Regions from separate parts of the Gordonia sp. DT30 genome, predicted to be linked through region 3. Evidence: predicted binding sites of a transcription regulator. Region 3 holds the regulator's gene; each other region holds the start of a gene.
The links. Region 3 encodes LexA, which represses DNA repair genes until DNA is damaged. Its sites were predicted from a motif close to CGAACANNTGTTCG; they were not measured.

Region 1 (4,641 bases), on a different contig from region 3:
CGCGGCGCACCGGTGTCGTGTGCAATCCGCAGCTCGAACTTCCCGAGGGACGTGACCGGCGGCTCGTCGACTACGACGAGGGCTGCCTGTCGTTTGCGGGCGCGTACGCGACGTTGTCGCGTCCGTCGGTCGCCACCTGCCGGGGACAGGACCAGTACGGGGAGCCGCTGACCGTCACCGCCGGTGGCCTTCTCGGCCGATGCCTGCAGCACGAGACCGATCACATCAACGGGATGGTGTTCGGCGACCGGCTCACCGCCCGGGGCCGCAAGAGTCTGCGCCGGATGCGTGACGAGGTGGCCGAGCGTTACCCCGATGACTGGCCGGTGTCACCGAAGGTCTGAACTACGTTGTCCAGCAATAGAAAATTGGTCCGGGTCAGGTGGGTGGCGGGACGATCGTGACTCGACGCGGCGGCGGCAGGATGGTGATGCCCGCAGCGCGGGCAGCGGTCAAGAAAGGTATCGGGGTGGTGTCGGCGGGCCAGCTTTTCGGCCCGGCGTCGTCGAACACCGCCAGCGCGTTCGCCTGGGCGACGGTGGTGAATCGGGATTGGTAGAGCAGGCCATCGCTGACAGCGTGGAACGCTTCGGCCCACGCCCGGGTGACGGTGTACGGGGTGATGGTGTGAATCTCACGGGTGATACCGAAGTCAGCAGCGTGCCGGTCACAAAGGTCGGCCAGGAGACACGCGGTCGGCAGACGTAGTCGGGAAACCGAGCGTTGCGCGGCGAAGTCGACGTCTGCGCCGCCGAGTGTGTGCAGTGTCGAGCCGAGGGTTTCGCGAACGGCGGTCTCGGTGTCTGTGGCGAGGTAGCAGGTTCCGCGGGGCGGGTCCAGATCGAACCGGCCTGCACCGCCGGCCGAGAAATACCAGGCGCCCAGCGCGGTGCGATGCGCCCGGTACAAGCCGACGCCAGCGGCAAAGCTCGTAGTGGGGAAGGTCGACAGGTCATGGCCATCTGGGCCCCGGAGCGCAACAGCGTCGCGGCCGGTCATACTGCCCAGCGTGCCGCGTCGGCGCGTGCGGCGTCGACAACTGCAGCGAGGCGTTCCGTGCTGTCGGTGGCGAGGTGGTGGATCACGGTGTCGCCGTCGAGATCCGGGTTGGGGGCGCACATCCACAGGGCCGCGGTCCACGCGTTGGCGTGTTCTCGCAGGATTTGCCACACCTGCACCATTCGGCGGTCGACCGCTCCTTGTTCGGTGAACTGCCACGTCGGGTACACCCATGTACCGGATTCGAGCTGGCAGGCGATGAGTGTTCGGTGCTTGACGCGTTTGGCGATCGCTTGCTTGCTCACGCCGAGCCAGCCGGTGAGTCCGGCGGTGTCGTAGAACGGGCCAACGAGCTGATCGTGTACGCCGAGTGCCGGCAGTGCTGCGACCATCGCCGACGCGAGCCGGTTGGTGTCGGCGTACAGGGACGCATCGACCCCGGCTTCTTCCGCCGCGGAGAAGCGCTCGTCCAGCAGATGACTCAACTCGTCGAGCAATTCCTGCTTGCGATCCATGAGATCAGACACAACACACTCCTTGGTCAACCCAGACAACCCGTACTCCGAGTCTGACACTCGGCAGTCCTGCGGTCAACCGAGACAACCCTCGCAGCGAGGCATCGTCGGATCGCGATTCACCGCCCACCACTCGCCCGGTATCGAACGTGCGTTCTATACTTGGTCAGTGGGCTGGAATCAGGGACCACCGACCTGGTCGGAGATGGAGCGGGTGCTGTCGGGCCGCTCGCGCAAGGACGGGCGGCCCGGCGAGTTCTTCGGTCCCGGGGACGGCGGCGACTCGCCGGCGTGGTCGCGCAAACGGGGCCCGTACGTGGCACCCGACATCGAGCCGGAACCGTCTCACGTGCCCTACGCCGAACTGCACGCCCACAGCTCCTACAGCTTTCTCGACGGGGCGTCGATGCCCGAGGAGATGGTCGCCGAGGCGCAGCGGCTGGACTTGAAGGCGCTGTCGATCACCGACCACGACGGCTTCTACGGGGTGGTCCGATTTGCCGAGGCCGCAAGGGAATTCGGAATGCCGACGGTCTTCGGGGCCGAGTTGTCCTTGCAGCCTGACGTCGCCCGGACCGGGGTCAACGACCCGCCCGGAGATCATCTGCTGGTGCTGGCCCGCGACAGCGAGGGATATCGCCGGCTGTCCCGGGTGATCGCCGACGCACACATGTCCGGAGGCGAGAAGGGGCTGCTGCGGTACGACCCCGACCGCCTCGCCGATCACGACGGGCACTGGCTGATCCTCACCGGATGCCGCAAAGGGGCGGTGCGCCGAGCCCTCGACCGGGCCGGATCGCCCGCGGCGGAGAAGGCACTCGGGGATCTCGTCGAACGGTATGGCCGGGACGGGGTCGCCGTCGAACTCACCGCCCAGGGTCTGCCCGACGACGACGAACGCAACGCCGCGCTGGCCGGTATGGCCGCGCGATTCGGGCTGCCGACGGTCGCCACCACCGGTGCGCATTTCGCCGGCCCGCCGCGGCGGCGCCTCGCGATGGCGATGGCGGCAGTTCGTGCCCGCACCGACATCGAGACCATCGCCGGCTGGATGCCAGGTGTCGGCGGTGCACATCTGCGCAGCGGCGACGAGATGCGGCGCCTGCTGTCGGCGCATCCGGAGGCCATCGACAACGCGGTACACATCGCCGGCGACTGTGCCTTCGAATTGGGTTTGATCGCACCGCAATTGCCGCCGTTCGAGGTGCCCGACGGGTACACCGAGGCCACCTGGCTGCGGCATCTCACCATGACCCGGGCGCTGCGCCGTTATGGCACCCCGACGCAGCATCCGCAGGCCTACCGGCAGATCGAACACGAACTGGCGATCATCGAAACCCTCACCTTTCCGGGCTATTTCCTCGTGGTCGCCGACATCGTCGACTTCTGCAAACGCAACGACATCCTGTGCCAGGGCCGGGGGAGCGCGGCCAACTCGGCGGTCTGCTACGCCCTGGGTATCACCAACGTCGACCCGGTGGCCAACGAGCTGCTGTTCGAGCGGTTCCTCTCGCCCGCGCGCGACGGTCCGCCCGACATCGACGTCGACATCGAATCCGACCGCCGGGAAGAGGCCATCCAATACGTCTACCGCCGCTACGGCCGCGGCTACAGCGCGCAGGTGGCCAACGTGATCACCTACCGCCCCAAATCGTCGATCCGCGACATGGCGCGGGCACTCGGATATGCCACCGGCCAGCAGGATGCGTGGAGCAAGATGCCCGACCGGGCGCCCGACGACGTCCGGCAGCTCGCCGGTGAGATCGAGGGAATGCCAAGACATCTGGGAATCCACTCCGGCGGAATGGTGATCTGCGATCGGCCCATCGCCGATGTCTGCCCCACCGAGTGGGCGCGGATGGAGAACCGCAGTGTGCTGCAGTGGGACAAAGATGACTGCGCCGCAATAGGACTCGTGAAATTCGATCTGCTGGGGTTGGGGATGCTCTCGGCGTTGCACTACGCGATCGACCTGGTCGCCGAACACAAGGACATCCACGTCGACCTGGCCCGGCTCGATCTCACCGAGGCGGCCGTCTACGACATGCTCTGCCGCGCAGATTCGGTCGGCGTGTTCCAAGTGGAGTCGCGCGCCCAGATGGCCACGTTGCCCCGGCTCAAACCGCGCTGCTTCTACGACCTCGTCGTCGAGGTGGCGCTCATCCGCCCCGGTCCGATCCAGGGCGGATCGGTTCACCCCTACATCCGGCGGCGCAACGGAACCGAACCCGCCACCGTCGAACATCCGTCGATGCGGGGAGCCCTCGATCGGACGCTGGGGGTGCCCTTGTTCCAGGAGCAGCTCATGCAATTGGCGGTCGACGTCGCCGGATTCGACGCCGCCGAGGCCGATCAGCTGCGCCGCGCCATGGGCTCCAAACGGTCGCCGGAGAAGATGGAACGGTTGCGCCGGCGCTTCTACGAGGGAATGCGCACCACCCACGGCATCGCCGGCTCCGACGCCGACCACATCTACGAGAAGATGGCGGCATTCGCCAATTTCGGCTTCCCCGAAAGCCATTCGCAGAGCTTCGCGTCGCTGGTGTTCTACTCGTCGTGGTTCAAGCTGCACCATCCGGCGGCATTCTGCGCGGCACTGCTGCGCGCGCAGCCGATGGGGTTCTACTCGCCGCAGTCACTGGTCGCCGACGCCCGCCGGCACGGGGTGCGCGTACACCGGCCCGACATCAACCGATCGTCGGCCGAGGCGAATCTGGAGAACGCGGGACTCGAGGTACGCCTGGGACTGGCCGCGGTGCGCGGGATCGGAGACGACATCGCCGAGCGCATCGTCGCCGCCCGCGATACCGGCGGGGACTTCACGAGCATCACCGACCTGTCCCGGCGGGCGGAACTGTCGGCGCGCCAACTGGAAGGACTGGCCGGCGCAGGTGCCTTCGACCGCTTCGGATTGAGCCGCAGGCAGGCACTGTGGGAGGCCGGTGCGGCGTCGAGTGCGCGCGCCGACCACCTCGACCTCGAGTCGGCGGCGGCGACTCCGACCCTGCCCGGCCTGTCCGACGTCGAACTGTCCGCCACTGATGCGTGGGCGACGGGGATCACCCCGACGGCATACCCCACCCAGTACCTGCGTCCGCGGCTCGAAGCTCTCGGCGTCATCCCGGCC
Region 2 (4,641 bases), on a different contig from region 3:
GCAAATTCGAGCCGCGCGACCCCTGCTGATCAGTCCACCGATTTCGAGAGGAAGAGATGAGCGAGACAACCGGAGAGAAGATCACCGTCACCGCCGCCGACGGCGATGCCGAAGCGTATGTGGCGCGGCCGGCACCCGCGGCGGACGGCGACACCTGGCCCGGCGTCCTGTTTCTCATGGACGCGATCGGATTGCGCCCCCAGATCGAGAAGATGGCCGACCGGATCGCGTCGTGGGGCTATGTGGTGTTGGCGCCCAACACCTTCTACCGCAGTGGAACCGCGGCCGAGACCTCCCCCGACGAGCCGTTGCTCGATGCCGAGAGCCGCTCGACGTTCTTCGCGAAAGCGCGGCCGCGCATCAAAAGCCTCACCACCTACCGGGCGCGCGGCGATCTGGCCGCGTACCTCGACGCGTTGCGCGCGCTGCCGGAGACCGCGCCCGGGCCGGTCGGCGCGACGGGCTATTGCATGGGCGGGCGGCTGGCCCTGCTGGCCGCTACCACCCGACCCGATGACGTTGCCGCCGTGGGCATGTTCCACACCGGTGGCCTGGTCACCGACTCCTCGGACAGCCCGCACCTGTCGCTGCCCGAGGTGAAAGCAGAGGTGCTCGCGATACACGCCGATCACGACCGCTCCCTGCCGCCCGAGTCGGTCGCCGTGTTCGAACACGCACTCACCTCATCCGGTGTCACCCATCACGCCAGTGTCTATCCCGGTGCCCCACACGGATACACCATGGCCGACACTGCCTCCTACAACCACGATGCGGCGGAGTATCACTTCGCGGAACTGGCCAAATTGTTCGCCCGCACACTGGGGTGACGGCGGGCACGGCCACGCGCCGGCCCCGGTACACCCTCGGCGTGCTCTTGCGGTGCCATGCGGCTAGCCTCAGGTGAGTCGACAAGGGAGTGTGTGCGTGTTCGTCGTTGCCCACATCAGCGACCTCCATTTCAACGGAACGCGGTACAACCGCGCCCGGATCGAGTCGACCCTGAGTTATCTCAACGCACGCGCGGCCGGACTCGATGCGTTGCTGGTCACCGGCGACATCGCCGACGAAGGAACACCTCGCGAATACGTCGAGGCCTATCGCGTTCTCGAGTCCCCGCTACCGATGCTGGTCACCGTCGGTAACCATGATCTTCGGGACAATTTCAGCGAGGTCTTCGGTCCTCGTCGCAGCATGGCCCCGGTCAACTCCTCGCTGCTCATCGGTGACGTCTTGCTGCTGTCGGCGGACAGTTCCATTCCCGGGGGCAACGACGGTTACCTCGACGACGACACGCTCGAATGGATGTCGGCGCAGATCGAGGCCGCCGGCCCGCAGACCCGGGTGCTGGTGGCCTTCCATCACCCGCCGGTGGACGTCGGTATGACCTACATGGACACCATCCGCCAGACCGGAGAACAGCGGCTGGCCGCTCTCGTCGGCAAACACCCCAACATCGTCGGCTTCGTCTGTGGGCACATACACTCCGCATGCGTCACCCGCTTTGCCGACCGTCCGCTCTGCATGGCGCCGGGTGTCTCATCGACACTGAACCTGCCCTTCGAGGGCACCGACATCATCAACCGCGGCCAACCCCCGGGTATCGCCTTCCACATGATCGACGGCGATCGCCTGATCACTCACTTCCGTTCGGTGATGTTCTAGCGTCCACCCGAGGCGCGAAACACTTTGTCCACAAGCAGTATTCGATACCCAGATCGCCCACCGGCGTGACGGCTGTTCACCGCAGGGAAAGTCGTTCACCGCTGGGGCAACTGTTCACTGGCGTGGCGAAAGTGGTTGCTGCCCTTGTGGATTAATCCTACAAACCCTGCCAGTCGAACAAATCTTCTGCTACACTGGACTCATCGCAAGATCATCCAGGGGGGATTCCATGATCGACGCCACCACACACTCCGCGGAGCTCCCGGCTGACCTGTTCGCGGGTCTCATCGCGCAGCTCGATGACCATACGTTCCGCGCGGACATCGGTTCGCGGGAAGCGTTCGCGGCGATGCAGCAACTGATCATCTTGCGCAACAAAGTCGATCACCTCGCCGCGACATTGACCGGCGAGTTCGACCGTCTCAAAGTGACCGCGCCCCAAGGCCGCTCGGTACGACAATTGTTGATCACCATGGGAATCGCACCCGCCGTCGCCGGCCGACTCGTCCGCGTCGGCACCACGAAGGAGCTCGACGGTCTGCGTATCCACACCGTCGACGGTGCGATATCCCTCGACCACGCCGACGCCGTCGTCCTCGGACTCACCCACATCGATTCCCGCACCGGCGAACCCGTCACCCCCGAACAGCGTCGCGACCACACCCGGTCCCTCGTCTCGCAAGCGTTGTCCGGGATGAGTCCCGCCGAAATCGGTAAGCACGCAAACCAACTCGGCAATCTGCTCGCCGACGACACCGACGGAAAGCCTGCCGCCGAAGACAAGAGCGTCAACGAACTCGGCTACCACAAGACCAGCGACGGACGCCTCGATGTGCGCGCCAACCTCGATGCGGTTGCCGGGGAGAAACTCCACAGTCTCGTCGAGAGTTTGTCCGCGCCAAAGCCTCAGCCCGATGGTTCGCTGGATTCGCGGTCGGCCGATCGTAAGCGCGCCGATGCTCTGGAAACGATCCTGGAGCTCGCGGCAAAGGGCCTCGCCGACGAGACCGTGTCGTGTAAACCGACCGGCGGTGTGCTGCTGACGATTCCTGCTGATGCCCCGAAGCTTTCCGCACTTGAGTTCATGAGATCGGTGACGCCCGCGACCGCGAAAACACTCGGGTGTGATGCCGGGGTCACCGTGGTGATCGTCGACGGTGACGAGGTGCCGTTGAACGTCGGACGCGAGAAGCGGTTGTTCACCCCGGCACAGCGAAAAGCGTTGCTGATCAGGGATAAATGCTGCATCAAGTGTGGTGCGCCGGCGTCGCGCACCCAGGCGCACCACCTCGTGTCGTGGGTCGAGGGTGGCCCCACCGACCTCGACAACGGCTGCCTTTTGTGCACGGCGTGCCATCACGATGTCCACGACAGGGGATGGGATGTGGTGATGGGCTTCGATCGGCACCCGTGGCTGGTCCCGCCCGCGGGTGTCGACCCGAATCGGCGACCCTTACCGGCCTACAACCGTCGCACCCTGCACCTCGACGACGCTGCCTGACACTGACCGTCTGACACGATCCGCCTGAAACAGGCCTACCCATAACGACTTCCCGACCCCGCACCCGGCCCGCCGGGACCGCATCTGTTCGTTGAGAACTTCATAGATAGATAGGGCTACGGCCCAGATCCCGGCTGTCGCCGGTCCACGTCGACCACCCTTCCGAGGTGGGACGTCGGTGCCGGCGACTGCCGGGGTTGACCTTCACGTAGATCGAAGCCCGATGATGTGGTGGTGGAAGATCCCGGGTTGATGCCGATCGGTTCGTTCGCGCGCAGGAGTGGGCTGACAGCGAGCGCGTTGCGCTTCTATGCCGATGCCGGCGTGCTGATCCCGACCGAGGTCGACCCGGCGTCCGGGTATCGGTTCTATGCGACAGACCAACTCGAGCGTGCGTCGTTGCTTCGGCAACTACGCGAGATCGGAATGCCTCTCGCGACGGCGAGATCCGTGCTCACTGCCGACTGCGAGGAGGCGGTGCGCTTGGTCGACGACCATGTCGACGCAGTCGTCGGCAACGCCGTCACCGCACGGGAGCGTGCCGCCACCATCAAATCCGCCCTGGTCGAAACGACCGCAACGATGGTCGCCACGGTGAGCGGCCCAGTGCTGGCCGCGGCGGTGGCGCAGGTCCTCACCGCCACCACCGACGAACCGGACGTCCCGGTACTCGGCGGTGTACGCATCGAGGCCGACGCCGGCACGGTGGTGGTGACCGCAACCGATCGCTACCGCTTGTCGATTCGCACGCTGGTGAGCACCCATCGTCCTGGTCCGGCCTGGGCAGCGACGGTGAACGGCGAGGACCTGCGTGACTGCCTGACCGATCTGCGGCGCACGCCGCAAGCTCGAATCGAGGCGACCGACCACGAAATATGGATCCGGATGCCGACACGCGGAGATCGACATTGTCGACTCCTGACCGAAACGTTCCCCGACTACCAGTTGATGCTCGACGAACTGCCCCCGCCGACGACGCGCGTTGAGTCGCCGAAGACGATGTTGCTCCAACGCCTCGAAGAAAGATCCACAGGACTGATCTGCCTGCGCGTCAACAACTCCGGGATCTCGTTGTACGACACCAGCCACGACATGCACGGCCAGATTCCGGGCCGTGTCAGTGGGCCCGGGTTCGACGTCTGGTTCGAGATGACCACCCTCTATCCGGCCATCAGTACCGCAATCGGCGCGGATGTGGTCTTCGACCTCCGCGGCGCGACGCAGCCTGCGACCATCCGCTCTGCCGACAACGGTGATCTGACCACGCTTGTCATGCCCACCATGCCCCCATTCACCGAAGATGGCGCCACACCAAAGGAGCACCACGAATGACCGGAGCAACCACGACCGACCCGACGATGAATGCCATCATCGAGGCGGTCACCGACGGACGCAGCGGAAACGTCGACAACGCACGCACCCAACTCCTGGATCTGTGGCAGACAATCGGAGTCACCGGAGATCCACTCCACCGCTGC
Region 3 (4,641 bases):
GGCGGGCGTCGCGTCGGCCACCGCCCCGACCGCGGCCCTGGCCGACGCGCTGCGCCGCGATGCGGTGATCGTCTTGTTGGAGAACGCAATCGGGACACTCTCACCCAAGGCCGCCGGAGCCCTGGAGCCGGCCCGGCGGATTGCCCTGAGTCAGAGCCCCTACCGGGAGCCCGCCGGGCTCTTCACCGATTGCACCCGGCGTGCGGTTCGCGATCTGCTCGACGTCGAGGCGGCGAACACCGTGCGCACCCCTGCCGCGTTCTCGGCACTCGTCGACGACCTGCGACCGCGCGTCGTCGTGGCGGCCCCCGAGTACCTGTCGCTCGCCGTCGAGGCGCTCCGTGAGGTCGTGACCCTGCGGGGCGTGATCGACGAGCACTCCGGTCAACTCGCTGCCGATGATGTCGCCGAACAACTCGATGACCTGGTGTTCGACGGCTTCGTGGTGGCGACGCCGCGCACGCATCTCGCCGATCTTCCCCGATATCTGCGGGGGGCGCGGGAACGGCTGGAGCAGCTCCCGGGGTCGGCCGTGCGTGATCGCGACGGGATGGCTGTACTCGACCGCGTGGTCGAGCGGTGGAATCAGCGCCTCGCCGAAGTGGGTGATGCGCGTCGCGATGCCGTCAACGAGCAGGCGCATTGGATGGTCGAGGAATTGCGCGTGAGTTTGTTCGCCCAGCGCCTCGGAACCCGATATCCGATCTCGGAGAAGAGGGCGCTACGAGCCCTGGACCGGCTCGGCTGAGACGACCCCGCCGGCGGATTCGGAGCGGCCATGGGTGAGGTTGCCCTGCAGGTCGTCGATCTCGCGCTGGAAGTCCTCGAGCGAATCGAAGGAACGATAAACCGACGCGAAGCGCAGATATGCCACTTCGTCGAGGTCGCGCAGCGGTTGCAGGATCGCCAGCCCGACCTCGTTGCTGGGAATCTCGGCAGCTCCGGAGGCCCGCACCGTCTCCTCGACCTGCTGGGCGAGCTGGGCGAGATCGTCTTCGTCGACCTGCCGGCCCTGACACGCGCGGCGCACCCCGCGCATCACCTTCTCGCGACTGAACGGCTCGGTCACGCCGTTGCGCTTGACCACCGCGAGCACGGCGGTCTCCACAGTCGAGAAACGGCGGCCGCAGGCACTGCATGAGCGGCGCCGGCGGATGGCCTGTCCTTCATCGGCGACACGGGAGTCGATGACCTTGGTGTCGTCATTCCTGCAGAACGGGCAGCGCATGCACCTAGGATACCGCCCGCCACCGCACCGACTTCTCGCGTCACCGGTAGGCCGGCGCGAGCAGCGACTGCCCTGCCTGCACGGCACTGCCGGACATGTCGTTGAGTTCGACGATCTTCTCGATCACCGACTGCCGGGGCATGTCGGGCGCCACCCGCGCCGCGATGGCGTTCAGCGATTCCCCGGCGCGCACATGGACCACCTGGGTGGCGATCGGCGCCGGCCGTGCCGACCCCCGCTGGGCCGATTCCTGATAGTCCGAACCGGCGACGGCGACCAGCCACACCAGTAGCGCCAGTGCCACGCCGGTCAGCACGGCCACCAGTGCGCCGGTCCGGCGAGACCTGTGGCCACCCGGATCACCCGTTCCGGCCAGGTGATGTGATCCGGCCGGTGACGTGCACCAGGTGCCGTCGGCGCCCGGTATCCGCCGGGAGACCGGGCGGATCGGCCGCCGGTCGGCGGGACGACTCACGGCCGAGGAACGCCGGGGGGCGCGGCGAGGATCGAGCGGCCGCTGTTCGCGGGGACGGGCGCGCGGAACCGGGTTGGTCGCGCCGGCGCGGGTCTGGCCGGTGAAGGTCTGGTCGGTACGGGTCCGGCCGACGCGGGTCTGGTCGGTCGACAAAAGGGTGCTATGCATGGTCTCTTCCTGTCTCGATCACACATTCGATGAACGGATGTTCGAGTTGTACCACCCCCCTCCGACAATTTCTCCACAACACGTCGAACAGACGTTTGAGGATGTCCGAAACCTCGGCTATTCTGACCGGTGATCAGCTCGACCACAGGCCCGCGACAGGTGTGCACGTCACCTACCGGCCCACGGCCGGGGTGGCACGCACCCGATCGAAAGGACTCGAATCCCGATGAGTGAGAAGAAGGACCGTTCGTCGCGGCCGGCCGAGGCGGCCGATCCGGAGTCGGCCACCACAGAGTCGAGCACCGATGACGCCGCGACGGCGGCGACACCGCAGGTTGATGACGCGGCGGCCGCCCCGCGGCGGCCCATCGTGCCGAGGGGTTTCGAGGCACCGCTCACGCCACGTCAGCAGGGAGTGCTCGACGTCATCCGCAAATCGGTTCGCGAGCGGGGATATCCGCCGAGCATCCGCGAGATCGGTGATGCCGTCGGGCTCGCCTCGACCTCGTCGGTCGCGCATCAATTGCGCACGCTGGAACGCAAGGGACTGCTCAAGCGCGACGCCAACCGGCCGCGCGCGGTCAACGTGCGCGACGCCGACCCGACGCCCACCGATGACAATCCGAACTCGGAGAACCTGCCCACCCCGACCTTCGTCCCGGTGCTCGGCCGCATCGCGGCGGGCGGCCCGATCCTGGCCGAGGAGGCCGTCGAAGACGTCTTCCCCCTGCCTCGCGAACTCGTCGGTGAAGGTTCCCTCTTCATGCTGCGGGTGGTCGGCGAGTCGATGGTCGACGCCGCGATCTGCGACGGCGACTGGGTGGTCGTGCGCCAGCAGAACGTGGCCGACAACGGTGACATCGTCGCCGCCATGATCGAAGGCGAGGCAACGGTCAAGACGTTCAAGCGCAAGGACGGCCACGTCTGGCTGATGCCGCACAACGAGTTGTTCGAGCCGATCCCCGGTGACGAGGCCGCCATCCTCGGCAAGGTCGTCACCGTCATGCGCCGGATCTGAGCGCAGGCGCTGATCAGCTGCGCGGTGTGTCAACCACGTTTCTCACACCGCGCAGTTAACAACGCAACGCCTCGCGGGCCGCGGCGCGAGCCGCACCCGGTGCAGCGGTGGCCACCGCCGCCGTGGCCGCGGCGCGGCATCGATCGAGGTCGACCTCGGCGAGTTTCGCGCCCACCGCGGCCGCGGCGGCGGGTGCACTCGACAACGATGTGACCCCGAGTCCGACGAGGACACAGGCGAGCAGCGGATCGGCCGCCGCCTCACCGCACACGCCCACCGGGGTGCCGGTGCGCGAACCCGCCTCGGCGACCATCGCGATGAGAGCGAGGACCGACGGCTGCCACGGATCGGTCAACTCGGCGAGCTCGGCCGACATCCGGTCGGCAGCCATCGTGTATTGCGTCAGGTCGTTGGTGCCGATCGAGACGAAGTCCACCTCGGCCACAATCGCCGGCGCAAGTATCGCTGCCGACGGGATCTCGATCATCACTCCGGCCACCAGACCCCGTCGGCGTACTTGCGCGGCGAATTCGGCCGCCTCGGCGGCCGAGGCGATCATCGGCGCCATCACCCATGGCGTGCTGCCGGTTTCCTCGGCGGCGCGCGCGATCGCATCGAGTTGTCCGGCCCGGATCTCGGGGTGTGTCGCCGCGATGCGGTTGCCGCGCACACCGAGTGCGGGATTCGCCTCGGTCCCGTGGTCGACGAATTTCAGCGGCTTGTCCGACCCCGCATCCAGGGTGCGGATCACCATCTTCTTGCCTCCGAAGGCCTCGATGACCTCCCGGTAGAGTGCCGCCTGTTCGTCGAGGGACGGTTCGTCCGGGCGATCGAGGAAGGCCAGTTCGGTACGGAACAACCCGACTCCTTCTACCGGGGACGCGGTGGCCGCACGGGCCGAGACGCCATCGGCGACATTCGCCAAGATCGCGACCTCGTGGCCGTCGGCGGTGTGACCAGGCCCGGTCCAGCCCGCAATCGCCTCCACCTCCCGGCGGCTCTGCTCCACATCGGCTCGCGCTCGGTCCGGATCCGGTTCCACCACAATCGTTCCCGCGGCCCCGTCGACCAGCACCGCGGTACCCGCGGAGACGACGTCGAGTTCGGCAACAGCCACCACACACGGAATCCCGAGTTGCCGGGCGATGATCGCGGTGTGACTGGTCGGTCCGCCCAGTCGGGTCGCCAGCGCGGTGATCAACTCCGGGTCCAGGCCGGCGGTGTCGGCGGGCGCGAGGTCGTCGGCGAAGAGGACCGACGGTTCGTCGGGCACCGGGACCCCCGGTTCGGGCTGCCCGAGCACCTCGGCGACGACGCGGTCACGCACATCGTTGAGGTCGGTGACGCGTTCGGCCATCAGTCCGCCGAGTTTGGTGAACATCGCCGCGAACTGCTCGGTTGCGGCGACGGCGGCGGCGGGCGCGGGCGTGCCCGTGCCGATCAGCTTCGACACCGCACCGATCCAGCCGCGGTCCTCGGCGAGTCCGGCCGTGGCGATCAGGACCTCGGCGGCGGCCCCGGACGCGTGTGAGGCACGCTCGCGCAAACGGGCCGCCACCACCCCGGCGGCGGCGACGAAGCGGGAGAGTTCGGCATCGCGCTCCGCCTCCGAAACCGGTGGCGGCGCCACCTCGGTGGCCTCGACGGTCATCCGTCGGCCCGGCCGCACCACCGGACCGTAGGCCTTGCCGCCGACGACCGGCGTCCCGCCCAGTTCACGCCCGCCAAGTTCTCGCCCGGCGTGCGGGTTGT

Region 1: a site for LexA is predicted at 1,659-1,672, ahead of ACLQ3C_RS10730 (error-prone DNA polymerase). Genes of this name have one in related genera too.
Region 2: a site for LexA is predicted at 1,837-1,850, ahead of ACLQ3C_RS06225 (DUF222 domain-containing protein). Genes of this name have one in related genera too.

Annotation. Positions count from the first base shown of each region.
Region 1 is NZ_JBNCLY010000009.1:41,334-45,974, reverse strand. Features, by position in the region: gene def (peptide deformylase) at 1-344, shown strand, start outside; gene ACLQ3C_RS10740 (RES family NAD+ phosphorylase) at 379-999, opposite strand; gene ACLQ3C_RS10735 (hypothetical protein) at 996-1,526, opposite strand; gene ACLQ3C_RS10730 (error-prone DNA polymerase) at 1,684-4,641, shown strand, end outside.
Region 2 is NZ_JBNCLY010000004.1:209,497-214,137, reverse strand. Features, by position in the region: gene ACLQ3C_RS06235 (dienelactone hydrolase family protein) at 57-827, shown strand; gene ACLQ3C_RS06230 (metallophosphoesterase) at 925-1,662, shown strand; gene ACLQ3C_RS06225 (DUF222 domain-containing protein) at 1,892-3,163, shown strand; gene ACLQ3C_RS06220 (MerR family transcriptional regulator) at 3,398-4,495, shown strand; gene ACLQ3C_RS06215 (hypothetical protein) at 4,492-4,641, shown strand, end outside.
Region 3 is NZ_JBNCLY010000002.1:300,787-305,427, reverse strand. Features, by position in the region: gene hrpA (ATP-dependent RNA helicase HrpA) at 1-748, shown strand, start outside; gene nrdR (transcriptional regulator NrdR) at 722-1,228, opposite strand; gene ACLQ3C_RS03385 (LysM peptidoglycan-binding domain-containing protein) at 1,269-1,871, opposite strand; gene lexA (transcriptional repressor LexA) at 2,239-2,889, shown strand; gene ACLQ3C_RS03375 (phosphoenolpyruvate--protein phosphotransferase) at 2,945-4,641, opposite strand, start outside.